Regions from separate parts of the Streptomyces sp. NPDC088387 genome, predicted to be linked through region 2. Evidence: riboswitches for the same ligand, from Rfam matches in the RefSeq annotation. Region 2 holds a riboswitch; each other region holds the start of a gene.

Region 1 (5,485 bases), on a different contig from region 2:
TCCGGGACCGTGCTGATGTCGTCCACGGCGAAGAAGCCGACGTTGTCGACGCGGCGGCCGGTCAGGGTGTCCAGCCGCTCCAGCACGCCGTAGTTCGACTTCCCCAGCCCCACGAACTGCCAGAAGATCGGCTCGTCCACGGCCTCCCGCAACTGCTGCTCGATCTGTGCGTTGCGGTAGACGCCGCCGTCGGAGAAGAACAGCACCAGCGTGGGTGCCGCCGCCGGGTTCTCTCGTACGAAGGCGCGGACTTCGGCGATGACCTTCTGTTCCTCGTTCTGGATGCCGACCGTCCGCATGTCGACCTGGCCCGGCTCCATGCCTCGCTTCGTCTTCTTGCGCCCGAAGAGGCTCAACTGGCCCACCCGCACATGCAGTCGCAGCCACTCGGGCAGCTCCCCCAGCAGCAGATCGGGCAGCCGCGCGGGATTCGACGCGAACGTCCACGCCTGCATCTCACCATCGTCGTCCAGCTGCGCCGCCACGGCGGCCATCCGCTCCACCACGTCGGCGACGACCCCGCGCGAGTACAGGAACGACATCGATCCGGACGCGTCGAGCACCAGAATCACCCGGGCGGTGACGCCCTCGGCGCCGTGCTTGCGCAGGCTGACCGCGACCTGCTCCTTGCGCAACGAGAGCCGCTTGCGCATGTCGACGGGCAGCTTCTCCTCACCCTTGGTGAGGCGGACACCGGCGGGCATCGCGGGCGGACCGCCCTGCCGGTACGGATACGGGGACTGGACCGGGGGCGGCGGCGTGACCTGCGGGTACGAGGGCGAGGCCGGGGCCGGGGAGGTGACCGTCGCCGCCGTGTCGCCCTCCTCGTCGACCGTGATGCCGAAGTCCGTGGCCAGCCCCGCGAGCCCGGAGGCGTACCCCTGCCCCACCGCCCGGAATTTCCACTTCCCCTGCCGCAGATACAGCTCACCGCCGATGAACGCCGTCTCCGTGCCGGCCGCCATCTCGAACCGGGCCAGCTCCGCCGACGTACCGGCGTCCAGCAGCCGCAGCGTCAGCCCGGGTACCTGGCCGAAGGTCCCGCCGTCGGCCGAGGCGCACAGGACGATCCGCTCCACGGCCGCCTCCAGCGCGCCGAAACGCACCCCGACCGTGTCCGCCATACCCGCGCCCGTCTGCTGTTTCCCCAGGTGGGTGACTGCTCCGGAGGTGTGGTGCGGTTGGTTGTAGAAGACGAAGTCGCCGTCGTCCCGGACCCGCCCGTCGGCGGTGAGCAGCAGCGCCGAAGCGTCCACATCGGGCACACCTGGCCCCGCCGACCAGCAGAGCTCGACCCGTACCTCGGCGGCCTCGACCGGGAGGTTGGCGCCCTTGCTCAGTGCACTCGATGTCATGGGCCCAGTCTGCCGACCGGCCGTGGCCCTGACGACCTCCCCGGCGTCTCCGTTCCACCACCGCGGGTGCGGACACGGCTTAGGTGAGACCGCCGCGGTCGCAGATGATGCGGGCCACGTCGCGGAGCTTGATGTTGTTCTCCTGCGAATAGCGGCGCAGTACGTCGAAGGCCTGGTCCTCGGTGATGTTGTGGCCGCCCATGATGATGCCCATGGCCTCGCCGATGAGGTGGCGGGTGTCGACGGCCTGTTCCAGCTGGGCCTGGGTGCGTGCGGCGGAGAAGGCGACCGCGGCGTGCGAGGCGAGGAGCCAGCCGGCCAGTTCGCTGGCCTCCGTGAAGACACCCGGCTTGCGGGAGTAGATGTTCAGCGCGCCGAAGTCCTCGTCCTCGGTGTAGAGGAGGAAGCCCATCATGCTGCCTATGCCCAGGTCACGGGCTTGCGGAGCGTATTTGGGCCAGCGTGGCTGCGGCTTGGTGAAGTCGGCGATACGGAAGACTCGGTCTCCCAGCGAGCTGCGGGCGGCGTCGAAGCAGGGCCCTTCGCCCGACTCCTCCTGAAGCTTGTCGGAGCTGACGACCAGCTCGTCGGTGGCGGCGATGGTCTCCACCTTCTTGCCGCGCAGCCTGAGAATGCCCGCCGACTCACACCCCTCGACGAGCTCGATCGCGGAGGCGGTGATCCGCTCCAGGGTGGCGGTGACCGACTCCTGTGCCAGGAGGTCGCGCGCCATGGCGGCCAGTTGTTGCGCGAACCGGGCCCAGTCCATGACTGCCTCCTCGCCCCACCTCATCCCGGTGACTTCATTCCAAGCTTCGCATGCGAACGACGGGGCCGGGCCGCTTGCGGGGTACCGAGGGGGGCGCCCTCGATCCGCGACAATTAACCAAACATGTGTTCAGTTTTCAAGGTGCGATGTCATCTCAAGGTGCGGTGTCGTTTCAAGGTGCGGTGTCGCTGTCGCGTTCCTCGCGGGGTCGGGTGCGGTCCGGGCCTCACCCGACCCCGCGAGGCGCGCTGCTTCAGTCGGCGAGCGGCAGGTACACCCTGTTGCCGCTGGCGGCGAACTCCTTCGACTTCTGGAGCATGCCTTCCGCGACCTCCTCGGGAGACGCCCCTTCGGCCGCGACACCACCGAAGCGCTCGTTGATGCTCTGGCTGATCTTCATGCTGCAGAACTTGGGGCCGCACATCGAGCAGAAGTGGGCTGTCTTCGCGGGTTCTGCCGGCAGGGTCTCGTCGTGGAACTCACGGGCCGTGTCCGGGTCGAGGGCCAGGTTGAACTGGTCCTCCCAGCGGAACTCGAAACGGGCGTCCGACAGCGCGTCGTCCCACTCCTGTGCTCCGGGGTGCCCCTTGGCGAGGTCGGCTGCGTGGGCGGCGATCTTGTAGGTGATGACGCCGGTCTTGACGTCGTCACGGTTGGGCAGGCCCAGATGTTCCTTGGGCGTGACATAGCAGAGCATGGCCGTGCCCCACCAGGCGATCATCGCGGCACCAATGCCGGAGGTGATGTGGTCGTACGCCGGCGCGACGTCCGTCGTCAGCGGGCCGAGCGTATAGAACGGAGCTTCATCACAGATCTCCTGCTGAAGGTCGATGTTCTCCTTGATCTTGTGCATCGGGACGTGTCCCGGGCCCTCGATCATGGTCTGTACGTTGAAACGCTTCGCGATCCGGTTGAGTTCCCCGAGCGTGCGCAACTCCGCGAACTGCGCCTCGTCGTTGGCGTCGGCGATCGAGCCCGGCCGCAGTCCGTCACCCAGCGAGTAGGTGATGTCGTAGGCGGCGAGGATCTCGCAGAGTTCCTCGAAGTTCTCGTAGAGGAACGAGTCCTTGTGGTGCGCGAGGCACCACGCGGCCATGATCGAGCCGCCGCGCGAGACGATGCCGGTCTTGCGGTTCGCCGTGAGCGGCACGAACGGCAGCCGCACACCCGCGTGGACGGTCATGTAGTCCACGCCCTGCTCGGCCTGTTCGAGGACCGTGTCCTTGTAGATCTCCCAGGTCAGCTCCTCGGCCCTGCCGTCGACCTTCTCCAGCGCCTGGTAGAGCGGCACGGTGCCGATGGGGACGGGGGAGTTGCGCAGCACCCACTCGCGGGTGGTGTGGATGTTCCGGCCGGTGGACAGGTCCATGACCGTGTCGGCGCCCCAGCGGGTCGCCCAGGTCATCTTCTCGACCTCCTCCTCGATGGAGGAAGTCACCGCCGAGTTTCCGATGTTGGCGTTGACCTTCACCAGGAATCGCTTGCCGATGATCATCGGCTCGATCTCCGGGTGGTTGACGTTGGCGGGCAGCACGGCCCGTCCCGCCGCGATCTCCTCGCGCACGACCTCGGGAGAAACGTTCTCCCTGACGGCCACGTACTCCATCTCCGGCGTGATCTCGCCCCGGCGTGCGTACGCAAGTTGCGTGACCGCGCTGCCGTCACGGCTCCGGCGCGGCTGACGAGGCCGGCCGGGGAAGACCGCATCGAGGTTGCGCAGGCCGCCTCGCGGCGACGTGTGCTTGATGCCGTCGTCCTCGGGGCGGACGGGGCGCCCCCCGTACTCCTCGGTGTCGCCGCGGGCGATGATCCAGTTCTCCCGCAACGGCGCCAGTCCCCTGCGAACATCAGTGGTGACCAGCGGATCGGTGTACGGGCCGGAGGTGTCGTACAGCGTGACGTCCTGCCCGTTGGTGAGATGCACCTGACGGACCGGCACACGCAGATCGGGGCGGGAGCCCTCGATGTACGCCTTGTGCCAGCCGATGGACTTCCCGGCCTCCTCGCTGGTGGCGATCTCCGTGTCGCTGGAGATCTGCGTGGAGGCAGGCGTGCGTGCGTCCTCGATGGTCATGAGACCTACTCCCTACGCCGGCATTACCCGGTAACAGGTTCGGCGGTCGACGCAGCGGTTCTCGTCTGTCGGCGTTCCATGGGATACGTCACTCGTGATGAGTGATGTTCCACGTGAAACATCGCGAAGACGAAGGTCAGCGCCCTCTCAGCCCGGTGCTCCGAGCTCCCGCGTGTACAAAGGTGACTCCACGCTAGCGTCAATTCGGGCGCGGTGAACAGAGGGCCCCTGCCGTTCTTGCGATGATCGGTCGGTGACCACACCGCAGGATCCCCCATTCCCTCCGCCGGAGCCGCCCCGCGAACCGGGCGATGCCTCCGGCTCCGGCCGCGGCCCCGGACCCGAAGCGGGACCGGACTACGAGACCGGCTCCGTACGCCGACTTGGCGCCCGCTCGGGGCCTCCGGCGGGGGCGAGTGACGGTCGTGGGGGCGGGGTTGGGGAGGGGGGCAGGGGTGTTGGGCCTGGTGTTGGTCGCGGCCCTGGTCCTGGGCCCGGTCCTGGTCCTGGTCTTGGCCCCGGTCCTGGTCCTGGGCCCGGCGGTCCTCGTGGTCAGGGTGCCGGTCCTGGCAGCCCGCATGGCCAAGGGCGCGCTCCTGGTGGTCAAGGGGCGGGTCGTGGTGGACAGGGGCCGGGTACTGGTGGTCAGAGGCTTGGACCCGGCGGTCAGGGGCGCGACTTCGGTGGTCCCCCTGGCGGGCAGGACTTCAACGAGCCGCAGGGGCAGCCGTACAGGCCCGTGCGGGGCGAGGGCTACGGCCCCAACGCCGGCGCAGGCTATGGTCCCGGCGGCAACGCGCCTGGTGACGGCCGTGGTCAGGCATCCGGCGGGGGTTACGGCGACGGCTATGGCGACGGTTACGGCGGTGGCCCTGGCGGCCACGGAAACGGGCCCGAGGGCCCGGGAGCCGACCCCCGCAATGGGCCCACCAACGGACCCGCCAACGGGCCGGACGACGGCCACAGGCATGGCCAGGGCAACGGCGGTCCCGGCAACGGGCACAGCGGCGGACACGGTGACCACCACGGCGACAATCACGGCGGCGGTCACGGACACGGCGACAACGGGCACGGCGGTGGGCACGGTCACTCCCACAGCCACGGTCCCGCCGCCCCGGTCTCCGTCCACCTACGTAAGATCATCGCGGCCATCCTCGTACCGTTCGCCGCTGCCGTCCTGGTCGGGCTCGGGCTGCTCTGGCCCGGTGGCGCACCGCCGCACGAGCGCACCGGTGTCGGTTTCGACCGGCAGACACAGGAAGCCACGGTCACCAGGATCGATCAGGT
Region 2 (5,485 bases):
TGCTTCACGTCACCGACGTCGAGCCCGGCGTCCGCGAGCCGGTCCCGCGCGTCGGACTCGGACTGCGCGAGCAGCGCCGGGACCTGCGTGAACTGCCCGGAGTTGATGTACCAGACACCCGCGCCGACGCCGAAGACCAGCAGCACCGCCGCGACGACGGTCAGCAGCGCGCGCCGCTGCCGGGCGGTGCGGCGCCGCGGGGGCAGCGGTGGCCCGGACTCCAGACGGCTCGTGTGGTGGTAGCGGTCCGGCTCGTCCCCGTCGACCGGCAGCGGGCGCGGCACGGTGAGGGAGCGGGGGATGACGCTTGTCCGGTCGTCGGCGTTGTCGTGCGCCGCGGAGACCGCCTGCGGGGGCACCGCGTCCAGCTGGTCCTCGTCGAGCATGCCGCGGGCCTCACGCGTGGCCGCGAGCAGCGCCACGGCGTCGTAGGGCCGCAGGTCCGGTATCCGCGCGGTCGCGGCGGCCACCAGCTCGTCCAGCTCGTACGGCAGACCGGGGACGGCGGCGGACGGGGGCGGTACGTCGTTGTGCACGTGCTTGTAGAGCACCTGGGCCGGGGTGTCCCCGGAGTGCGGCTTGCCGCCGGTGAGCATCTCGTACAGCACGACACCGCACGCGTAGACGTCCACGCGCGCGTCGGCCGTGCCGTGCTCGATCTGCTCCGGGGCGAGGTAGGAGACCGTGCCGAGCACGGATCCGGTGGTGTTGGTGACGGTGTCCACGGACCGCACCAGACCGAAGTCGGCGACCTTCACCCGGCCGTCGTCCCCTATGAGGACGTTCTCCGGCTTCATGTCCCGGTGCACGAACCCGGCGCGATGAGCGGCGCCGAGCGCGGCCAGCACCGGCTCCAGGATGTCCAGGGCGGCACGGGGCTGGAGCGCCCCGCGCTCGCGCAGCACGTCGCGCAGGGTGCAGCCGGCGATGTACTCCATGGCGAGGTAGACGTACGACCCGTCGGTGCCCTGGTCGAAGACCTGGACGACGTTGGGGTGCGCGAGCCGGGCGACGGACTTGGCCTCCCGGATGAACCGGTCGACGAACGTGGCGTCGGCGGCCAGCGTCGGGTGCATGACCTTCAGCGCGAGCACACGGTCGAGGCGGGTGTCCACGGCCCGGTAGACCGTGGCCATCCCGCCCACCGCGATCCGCGCGTCGACGCGGTACCGGCGGTCGAGCAACTGCCCGACCAGGGGGTCCTGAAGGGTCGTGTCCACGCAGGCGAGTCTACGAGGCACCGCCGACAGCACCGCCCGTTCCACCGATCGGGCGACGGAATGCAGCAGACCTGTGACCGTCACGGGACGCGAAACCGGGCCGTTGTGACGGTCACCGGAACGCGGGGCCGGACATCCGCCGAACGGCTGACGGGGGAGTCGGCGGGGAGCCGGTGGGGAGCCTGCGGGGGAGCGGGACCGGCACGAAAGGGATGGGGCCGTGCCCGAAAAGCGTGCCGCCCGCGCCCCTAGAAGGCCGGCCGCTCCGGGTCCAGGCGGGCCCGGCCCTCCGTCGGGGAGGACGCCTCCGCGAAGTGCCGCTTGGGGATGCGGCCCGCGCGGTGTGCCAGGCGGCCGGCCTCCACCGCGTGCCGCATGGCGTCGGCCATCAGGACCGGCTCCTGGGCCCGGGTGACGGCCGAGGCGAGCATCACGCCCGCGCAGCCCAGCTCCATCGCCAGCGCCGCGTCGGAGGCCGTGCCCGCGCCCGCGTCCAGGATCACCGGCACGCGTGCGTGCTCGGTGATCAGCTGGAAGTTGTGCGGGTTGCGGATACCCAGTCCGGAGCCGATCGGTGAGCCCAGCGGCATGATCGCCGCGCAGCCCGCGTCCTCCAGCTTGCGGGCGAGCACCGGGTCGTCGTTGGTGTACGGCAGGACCGTGAAACCGTCGTCGACCAGGGTCTCGGCCGCGTCGAGCAGCTCGATCGGGTCGGGCAGCAGGGTCCGCTCGTCGGCGATGACCTCCAGCTTGACCAGGTCGGTGCCGAGCGCCTCGCGGGCCAGCCGGGCGGTGAGGACGGCCTCGCCCGCGGTGAAGCAGCCCGCGGTGTTGGGCAGCACCCGGATGCCGAGCTTCTCCAGCACCGACAGCACCGAGCCGTGCACGTCCGGGTTGACCCGCCGCATCGCGACGGTCGTCAGCTCGGTGCCGGACGCCACCAGCGCCCGTTCCAGCACGTCCAGGCTGGGCGCGCCGCCGGTGCCCATGATCAGCCGGGACGAGAACGACGTACCGCCGAGGAGGAAGGGATCGTCGGCCATCGGTCAGCCTCCTTGGACGGCGGTGAGGACCTCGACGCGGTCCCCGTCGGACAGGGACGTCGTGGACCACTGACCGCGCGGGACGACGGTTTCGTTGAGTGCGGCGGCGACTCCGGAGGGCGCCGGGGTGAGCGCCGTCACCAGGACGTCGAGAGCCGTGCCGGGAGCCACTTCGCGGGTCTCTCCGTTGACCGAGATGTTCATGCGGGCTGCTCCGTGAGTGCGGCGGCGGTGAAGCGCCGGGGGGTGAAGGGGCGGGCTTCCTCGGGGAGTTCACCGGTGACCAGCGCGTGCGCGAGCGCGTCGCCGGTGACCGGTGTGAGCAGCACGCCGTTGCGGTAGTGCCCGGTGGCCAGCAGCAGTCCGTCCAGCTCGGTCGGGCCGAGCAGCGGCGCGTTGTCCGGGGAACCGGGGCGCAGACCCGCGCGGGTCTCCGTCAGGGGCAGTTCGGTGATGCCGGGGACCAGCTCGTGGGCGTCGCGCAGCAGCGCGTACACCCCGCCCGCGGTCACCGTGGTGTCCCAGCCGAGCTCCTCGCTGGTCGCGCCGACGACGAGTTCGCCGTTCTCGCGCGGCACCAGGTAGACATGGCTGCCGCGGACGACCGCGCGGACGGTACGGCTCAGGAAGGGCGCGTATCGCGCCGGCACGGCCAGCCGCAGCACCTCCCCCTTCACCGGCCGTACCGGCGGCAGTACGTCGTCCGGGACGCCCGGCAGCCGCCCGCTGAGGCTGCCGGCGGCCAGCACCACCTGGCCGGCGCCGAGGCGGACGCCCTCGCGGGTGACGGCACCGGTGGCCCGCTCCCGCTCGACCACGAGCCGTTCGGCCCAGGTGCGGTGGAAGACCACCCCGGCCAGCTCGCAGGCGCTCAGCAGGGCCGCCGCGAGCCGCCGTGGGTCGATCTGGTGGTCACCGTCGACCCGCAGCCCGCCGCGCACGCCCGGCGCGAGCATCGGCTCGAGGCGCCGGCACTCCCGGCCGGACAGCCACTCCGACTCCAGGCCCGACTGCCGTTGCAGGGTGTGCAGTTCCCGCAGATGCGCGCGGTCGTCGGCGTCCAGCGCGACGGCGAGCGTGCCGCACCTGCGGTAGCCGAGGTCGTGTCCGGTCAGGTCGGTCAGCTCGGCCGCGAAGGCGGGATAGCGGTCGGCCGAGGCCACGTTGAGGCCGAGCAGGGTCTGCTCGCCGTAGTGCAGTTCGGTGACGGCGGCGAGCATGCCGGCCGCCACCTGGGCGGCGCCGCCGCCGGGTTCGGGGTCCACGACGGCCGTGGCGAGCCCGCGCTGCGCGGCCCGCCAGGCCGTGACCAGACCGATGATTCCGCCCCCGACGACGAGGACGTCCGAGGTGTGTTCCGACGTGCGTAGCGTCGGGTGCTCCGACAGGTGTGACGTACGTGTGGAGGACGACACGGGCGTTCAGCCCCTCCCTTCGCCGGCATGACCCGGATCAGGTTCGTACGGTCGGAGGCCGCCAGCCTCCCTCTCAGCCCGGTGCGTCCGGGCTCCCGCGAGTGCTCTGTGCGAGTCACCCTAACTCCTGGTTCCGTGCCTCTGTAAGGGAGCCGTCCGCCACGATCGCGCCGCCCGGCTGCCTCGCGGCACCCCCGGTCGGCGCCCGGACCGCAGGTCGGACCCGGTCCGTGCCCGGTCCGTGCCCGGTCCGTGCGCCACCGCGCGGGCCGCGGGAACCGGGCCACCCGCGCGCGTGCCCCCGGCCGACGCGGGTGCCGGCGGGCACACGCGCCGGAGACCGCCTGGACTTTCGGTAGGTCCGCACCGGACCGCCGGTCCGGTGTGACAGGACTCGCAAGCGCACCCCCTGACTGACAATTTGTCAGGTGTCTATGGTGATCAGGTGAGCGACGACAGAGAGCAGACGGCGGCGCCCGGATCGCGCCGCGTGGTAGTGGTGGGCGCCGGCATGGCCGGGGTGCAGACCGCGGTCGCGCTCCGGGAACAGGGCTTCAACGGCACGGTGACCCTGATCGGCGCCGAACCCCACCAGCCCTACGACCGTCCGCCCCTGTCCAAGGCCGTCCTGCTCGGCAAGGCCGAGGACTCCGCCTTCGACATCGACTTCGACGCGCTCGACATCGAACTGCTCCTCGGCCGCGAGGTCTCGGGCGTGCGCCCCGGGGACCATGAACTGGACACCGAGGCCGGACCCGTCGCCTACGACGTCCTGGTCCTCGCCACCGGCGCCGCGCCGATCCTGCTGCCGGGCGCGGAGGGTGTGCCCGGCGTGCACCTGCTGCGCACCCTGGACGACGCCGCGCGGCTGCGGCCGGTGCTCGCGCGACAGCACGACATCGTGGTGGTCGGCGCGGGCTGGATCGGCGCCGAGTTCGCCACCGCCGCGCGCGAGGCGGGCTGCTCGGTGACGGTCGTGGAGGCCGCCGACCGCCCGCTCGCCGGGGCGCTCCCCGAGGAGGTGGCCGCCCCGATGGCCGGCTGGTACGCCGACAGCGGGGCCGTACTGCGCACCCACGCGCGCGTGGCACGCGTCGAGCCCGGCGAGGTCGTCCTCGACGACGGCTCGCGGCTGCCCGCGGGCGCCGTGGTGGTCGGCATCGGCGCCCGGCCCGCCACGGCCTGGCTGGCCGGCTCCGGCATCCAGCTCGGCGCGCACGGCGACGTCGTCGCCGACACCCATCTGCGCACCTCCGCCCCCGACGTCTACGCGGTCGGCGACTGCGCCTCCTTCCCGTCCGTGCGTTACGGCGAGCGGCTGATGGTCCACCACTGGGACAACGCCCTCCAGGGGCCGCGCACGGTCGCCGAGAACATCGTCGAGGGCGGCCAGGCCGACGCGGTCTACGACCCGGTGCCGTACTTCTGGTCCGAGCAGTTCGGCCGCTTCGTGCAGTACGCGGGGCACCACTCCGGCGCCGACACGACCCTGTGGCGCGGTGACCCTTCGGGGCCCGCGTGGAGCGTCTGCTGGCTGCGCGAGGGCCGCCTGGTCGCCCTGCTGGCGGTGGGCCGCCCGAGGGATCTCGCCCAGGCCCGGCGGCTCATCGAGTCGGGCACGCCGATGGATCCGGAACTGCTGGTGGACCCGTCGCGCCCGCTGAAGGCGGCCACGGCCGTCCGCTGAGAACGGCCTGGTCCGGAGCCTTCGGACGCGGCCCGGCTACCGAGTGTCAGTCCCAGATGGCAGTCTTGGAGGCGTGACCGAGATTGACGCAAAGATTGATGCTCTCGTCCCCGCCTGGCT
Region 3 (5,485 bases), on a different contig from region 2:
TAGACCAGCCCGAGAGGCAGCTCCAGCTGGTCGTGGGGGATGCCCACGAAGGTCGCGCTGAGCGCCGCGAGGATCGCGCTGATCATCAACGTGAACCACGCACAGACCGTGACGTGTCGATTCGGCCAGCTCGGCACGGAACCCGAGGGCGTCGGAGAAACCCGCTTGCGCCAGAAATACCACAAGGCGACAACGAGACCTGCGAGTGTTCCCCAGATCATCCAATCCGCCCACCAGGCTGCGGAACGCTCGGTCCATGTGTTGTGAAATCCGACGGATGACACAGCGAGCATCGCCGTGGCGAAAATCGCTGCCACGAGAATAAGTCCGCGAAAGAAGCGCACCTCTCCGTCGCTATTTCGGTCGTACGCCAGGAGCAGCCATGCCAGTGCGGTGATGACCACCGGTGCGGCAGCACCCAGAATCGCGCCGGCGAACAGTTGCTCGATAGATGCTCTTTTGCAGACCAGCTCGCCCGCCGTCAGCGCGTACAGGTAGGCGGCGAGGGCCAGCGCGAAGAAGCTGGGCAGCAGCAGACGGAGACCGCGCGAAGCGTCGGCGTCTTTGCCTGCCGCGTTCTTCTGGCCAATGACCATGACAACGCCGGAGAAAACGAAGCCGGCGAAGATACCGCAGAAGGCGCTGAGTGCTTCCGCGGACCCGATGGGATTCCAGTCCCCCGGCCCGTTCGCACATATGTCCGGTGTGAATTTCGCGGATAAGTTCACGGCGAGTGACATCATGGGCTGAGACGGTGTCAGCGGATCTTGAATGGTGTCACCGTTTTGGTCCTTTCTTGGCTCGACGGAATGCGGTGCCTTTGGGTGCGAGTGTGTGATCGAGGCCGGCGGCACGTCCGTGCGGGTCCGTCTGCGGGCCGTCGGAAGAGAGCCGGCGACGACCGGAGACGGCCACTGCGCACAGCTCGGGGCTCAGATCACCTGATCCGATCTGCGACACTGGTACGGCTATGCCTAAGCCCGGAGAACTCACATTCGTCGCCCCCCGCGGAGTCAAGAAGCCGCCGCGGCATCTTGCTGATCTCACGCCAGCCGAGCGCAAGGACGCCGTGGCCGAGGTCGGGGAGAAGCCGTTCCGTGCCAAGCAGCTCTCGCAGCACTACTTCGCGCGGTACGCGCACGACCCGGAGCAGTGGACCGACATCCCGGCCGGCTCGCGTGAGCGGCTGCGGGAGGCGCTGCTGCCGGACCTGATGACCGTCGTACGGCATCTGTCGACGGACGAGGGTGCCACGCGCAAGACGCTGTGGCGGCTGTTCGACGGGACGCTCGTCGAGTCGGTGCTGATGCGGTACCCGGACCGGGTCACCATGTGCATCAGCTCGCAGGCCGGGTGCGGGATGAACTGCCCGTTCTGCGCCACCGGACAGGCCGGGCTCGACCGGAACCTGTCGACCGCCGAGATCGTCCACCAGATCGTCGACGGGATGCGGGCGCTCAGGGACGGCGAGGTGCCCGGCGGGCCCGCGCGGCTGTCGAACATCGTGTTCATGGGCATGGGCGAGCCCCTCGCCAACTACAAGCGGGTCGTTGGCGCCATCCGCGCCCTGACCGACCCCGCACCCGACGGCGGCGGGCTCTCGCAGCGCGGGATCACCGTCTCGACCGTGGGTCTCGTCCCGGCGATCAACCGGTTCTCCGACGAGGGCTTCAAGTGCCGCCTCGCGATCTCGCTGCACGCCCCCGACGACGAGCTGCGCGACACCCTCGTACCGGTCAACACCCGGTGGAAGGTGCGCGAGGTGCTGGACGCCGGGTTCGCGTACGCCGACCGGTCCGGGCGGCGGCTGTCCATCGAGTACGCGCTGATCCGGGACATCAACGACCAGGCATGGCGCGCCGACCGGCTCGGGCGGATGCTCAAGGGCCGGCCCGTGCACGTCAACCTCATCCCGCTGAACCCGACGCCGGGCTCCAAGTGGACCGCGTCCCGGCCCGAGGACGAGAAGGCGTTCGTCGAGGCCATCGCCGCCCACGGCGTGCCGGTCACCGTCCGGGACACCCGAGGTCAGGAGATCGACGGGGCGTGCGGTCAGCTCGCGGCCACCGAGCGGTAGTCTGACCGACGTCGGTACAGCGTCATCAGGACAACTTCATATCCCATTTTCCGACAGGGGAGCGCCACAGCGCTGAGAGTGCGGCCGCCGCAGGACAGGCGGGCCGCAGACCCTCTGAACCTCGCCCAGGTCATTCTGGGTAGGAAGTTCGGTTTCCTTCATGAGAAGCACCAAGCACTGCCTTGCCCTGGCCGCCGGCCTGGGCCTCCTCACGCTGTCCGCGTGCGGATCCGGCTCCGACTCCGGCAGCGGCGGGGATTCCAAAACCGTCACGCTCGTCAGCCACAACTCCTGGGCCGTCTCCAAGAGCGTCCTCGCCGACTTCGAGAAGAAGTCCGGCTACCGGGTCAAGGTCCTGGAGGACGGCGACGCCGGCCAGGCCGTCAACAAGGCGATCCTCACCAAGGACAACCCGCAGGGCGACGTCTTCTTCGGCGTCGACAACACCCTCCTCTCCCGCGCCCTCGACAACGGGCTCTTCCAGCCGTACGAGGCCAAGGGCTCCGACCTGGTGCTGCCCGAGTACCGGGCCGACGAGAGCAAGCACCGGGTCACGCCCGTCGACACCGGCGACATCTGCGTCAACTACGACAAGGCCTACTTCAGCGAGCACAGGCTGGAGCCGCCGAAGACGTTCGACGACCTCACCAAGCCCGCGTACAAGAACCTGCTCGTCACCGAGAACGCCTCCACCTCCTCGCCCGGCCTGGGCTTTCTGCTCGGAACCGCCGCCAGGTACGGCGACGACGGCTGGCAGGACTACTGGAAGAAGCTCACGGCCAACGGCGTGAAGGTCGTCGACAGCTGGGAGCAGGCCTACAACGAGGAGTTCTCCGGGTCCGCCGGCGGCAAGAAGGCCAAGGGCGACCGGCCGCTGGTGGTGTCGTACGCCTCCTCGCCGCCCGTCGAGGTCGTCTACGCCGATCCGCAGCCCACGACCGCCCCCACCGGCGTCGCCGACGGCACCTGCTTCCGCCAGGTCGAGTACGCGGGACTGCTGAGCAACGCGAGGAACACCGAGGGCGGCAAGGCGCTCCTTGACTTCCTGCTCACCAAGGAGTTCCAGGACGACATGCCGCTGAACATGTTCGTCTACCCGGTGCGCGAGGCCGCCCAGGTCCCGGAGGTCTTCGCCAAGTACGGCCCCCAGGCGAAGGATCCCGAGACCATGGACCCGGCGAAGATCGCCGACCACCGTGACGACTGGGTCAAGTCGTGGACGTCGCTCGTACTGAAGTAGGCAGGCGCCGCGGGGGCGCGGCGCGGCTCGGGCTGATGGCCCTGCCCGTCGCGTTCTTCGGCGTCTTCTTCGCCTACCCGGTCGCCGCGATCCTCGGCCGGGGCCTGCACGTCGACGGCGGCTGGCGGTTCGGACGGCTGTGGGACGTGCTCGGGCAGTCGGACATCCGGCACGTGCTGTGGTTCACCACCTGGCAGGCGCTGGCCTCGACCGCGCTGACCCTGCTGATCGCCCTGCCCGGCGCCTACGTCTTCGCCCGCCTCGACTTCCCCGGCAAGCAGGTGCTGCGCGCGGTCGTGACCGTGCCGTTCGTGCTGCCGACGGTCGTCGTCGGTACGGCGTTCCTGGCACTGGTCGGCCGCGGCGGACTCCTCGACGAGCTGTGGGGCGTACGCCTCGACACCACCGTGTGGGCGATCCTGCTCGCGCACGTCTTCTTCAACTACGCGGTCGTCGTACGGACCGTGGGCGGCCTCTGGTCCCAGCTCGACCCGCGGCAGGAGGAGGCGGCACGCATGCTGGGCGCGTCCTCGCTGCGGGCCTGGCGGAAGGTCACACTCCCGGCGCTCGGACCGGCCGTGGCCGCCGCCGCGCTGATGGTCTTCCTGTTCACCTTCACCTCGTTCGGTGTGGTGCAGATCCTCGGCGGGCCCACCTTCTCCACCCTGGAGGTGGAGATCTACCGGCAGACGTCCGAGATCTTCGACCTGTCCACGGCGGCCGTCCTCACCCTGGTGCAGTTCGCGGCCGTGGGCGCGATCCTCGCCGTGCACGCCTGGACGGTACGGCGGCGGGAGAGCGCGCTGCGGCTGGTCGACCCGGCGACCACGGCCCGGCGCCCGCGCGGGGCCGGACAGTGGGGACTGCTGGCCGGCGTCCTGGCCGTCATCGCCGTACTCCTGCTGCTGCCCCTCGCCGTGCTGGTACGGCGGTCCCTCGACGCCCCCGACTTCGGCTACTACCGGGCGCTGGCCTCGGACGACTCCGGGGTGTTCCTCGTCCCGCCGATCGACGCGGTCGGCAACTCGCTCGCCTACGCCGTTGTCGCCACCGCCATCGCCGTACTGGTCGGCGGGCTCGCCGCGGCGGCGCTCACCCGGCGGGACGCGGGACCCTTCGTGCGCGGGTTCGACGCGCTGCTGATGCTGCCGCTCGGGGTCTCCGCGGTGACCGTCGGCTTCGGCTTCCTGATCGCGCTGGACGAGCCGCCGCTGGATCTGCGCTCCACCTGGATCCTGGTGCCGCTCGCGCAGGCGCTGGTGGGGGTCCCGTTCGTCGTACGGACCATGCTGCCGGTGCTGCGGGCGGTGGACGCGCGGCTGCGGGAGGCCGCGGCCGTGCTCGGCGCGTCGCCGTGGCGGGTGTGGCGGGAGGTCGATCTGCCGCTGGTACGGCGGGCGTTGCTGGTGGCGGCCGGGTTCGCGTTCGCGGTGTCGCTGGGCGAGTTCGGCGCGACCGTGTTCATCGCGCGGCCCGACAACCCGACGCTGCCGGTCGCCGTGGCCAAGCTGATCGGGCGGCCCGGCGAGCTCAACTACGGCCAGGCGATGGCCCTTTCGACGATTCTGATGGTGGTGTGCGCGGTGGCGCTGCTGGTCCTCGAACGGCTGCGGACCGACCGGACCGGGGAGTTCTAGCGATGCTGCTGACCCTTGAGGGCGCGACGGTCCGCCTCGGCGGGCGGAACGTGCTGGACGCCGTCGACCTCGATGTCGCCGAGCACGAGATCGTGTGTGTGCTCGGGCCGAGCGGCAGCGGCAAGTCGACGCTGCTGCGGTCGGTCGCGGGACTCCAGGCACTGGACGCCGGGCGGGTGCGGCTCGACGGCCGGGACCAGTCGGGGGTGCCCGCGCACCGGCGGGAGATCGGGCTGATGTTCCAGGACCACCAGCTCTTCCCGCAGCGGGACGTGGGCGGCAACGTCGCCTTCGGGCCGCGGATGCGCGGCGCCTCGCGCGACGAACAGCAGGCGCGGGTACGGGAGTTGCTGGAGCTGGTCGGTCTGCCGGGCGCCGCGCGCCGGGCGGTCGGCTCGCTCTCCGGGGGCGAGCAGCAGCGGGTCGCGCTGGCCCGCGCGCTCGCGCCGAGCCCCCGGCTGCTGATGCTGGACGAGCCGCTCGGGCAGCTCGACCGGTCCCTGCGGGAACGGCTGGTGGTCGAACTGCGGG

The links. A riboswitch is a leader RNA that binds a small molecule or an ion and turns the genes downstream of it on or off. The one in region 2 is predicted to bind thiamine pyrophosphate.
Region 1: linked by a shared signal. The riboswitch ahead of thiC (phosphomethylpyrimidine synthase ThiC) and the one ahead of thiO (glycine oxidase ThiO) in region 2 are both predicted to bind thiamine pyrophosphate.
Region 3: linked by a shared signal. The riboswitch ahead of ACIQAC_RS29340 (thiamine ABC transporter substrate binding subunit) and the one ahead of thiO (glycine oxidase ThiO) in region 2 are both predicted to bind thiamine pyrophosphate.

Annotation. Positions count from the first base shown of each region.
Region 1 covers NZ_JBIVNC010000003.1:215,262-220,746, forward strand. The annotation lists gene ACIQAC_RS09160 (VWA domain-containing protein) at 1-1,355, opposite strand, end outside; gene ACIQAC_RS09165 (GAF and ANTAR domain-containing protein) at 1,435-2,124, opposite strand; gene thiC (phosphomethylpyrimidine synthase ThiC) at 2,378-4,198, opposite strand; TPP riboswitch at 4,191-4,380, opposite strand; gene ACIQAC_RS09175 (YibE/F family protein) at 4,938-5,485, shown strand, end outside.
Region 2 covers NZ_JBIVNC010000001.1:356,142-361,626, reverse strand. The annotation lists gene pknB (Stk1 family PASTA domain-containing Ser/Thr kinase) at 1-1,220, opposite strand, end outside; gene ACIQAC_RS01740 (thiazole synthase) at 1,469-2,263, opposite strand; gene thiS (sulfur carrier protein ThiS) at 2,267-2,467, opposite strand; gene thiO (glycine oxidase ThiO) at 2,464-3,651, opposite strand; TPP riboswitch at 3,676-3,787, opposite strand; gene ACIQAC_RS01725 (NAD(P)/FAD-dependent oxidoreductase) at 4,190-5,365, shown strand; gene ACIQAC_RS01720 (Rv2175c family DNA-binding protein) at 5,439-5,485, shown strand, end outside.
Region 3 covers NZ_JBIVNC010000012.1:163,923-169,407, forward strand. The annotation lists gene ACIQAC_RS29330 (hypothetical protein) at 1-743, opposite strand, end outside; gene rlmN (23S rRNA (adenine(2503)-C(2))-methyltransferase RlmN) at 971-2,077, shown strand; TPP riboswitch at 2,123-2,241, shown strand; gene ACIQAC_RS29340 (thiamine ABC transporter substrate binding subunit) at 2,238-3,317, shown strand; gene ACIQAC_RS29345 (ABC transporter permease) at 3,353-4,954, shown strand; gene ACIQAC_RS29350 (ABC transporter ATP-binding protein) at 4,957-5,485, shown strand, end outside.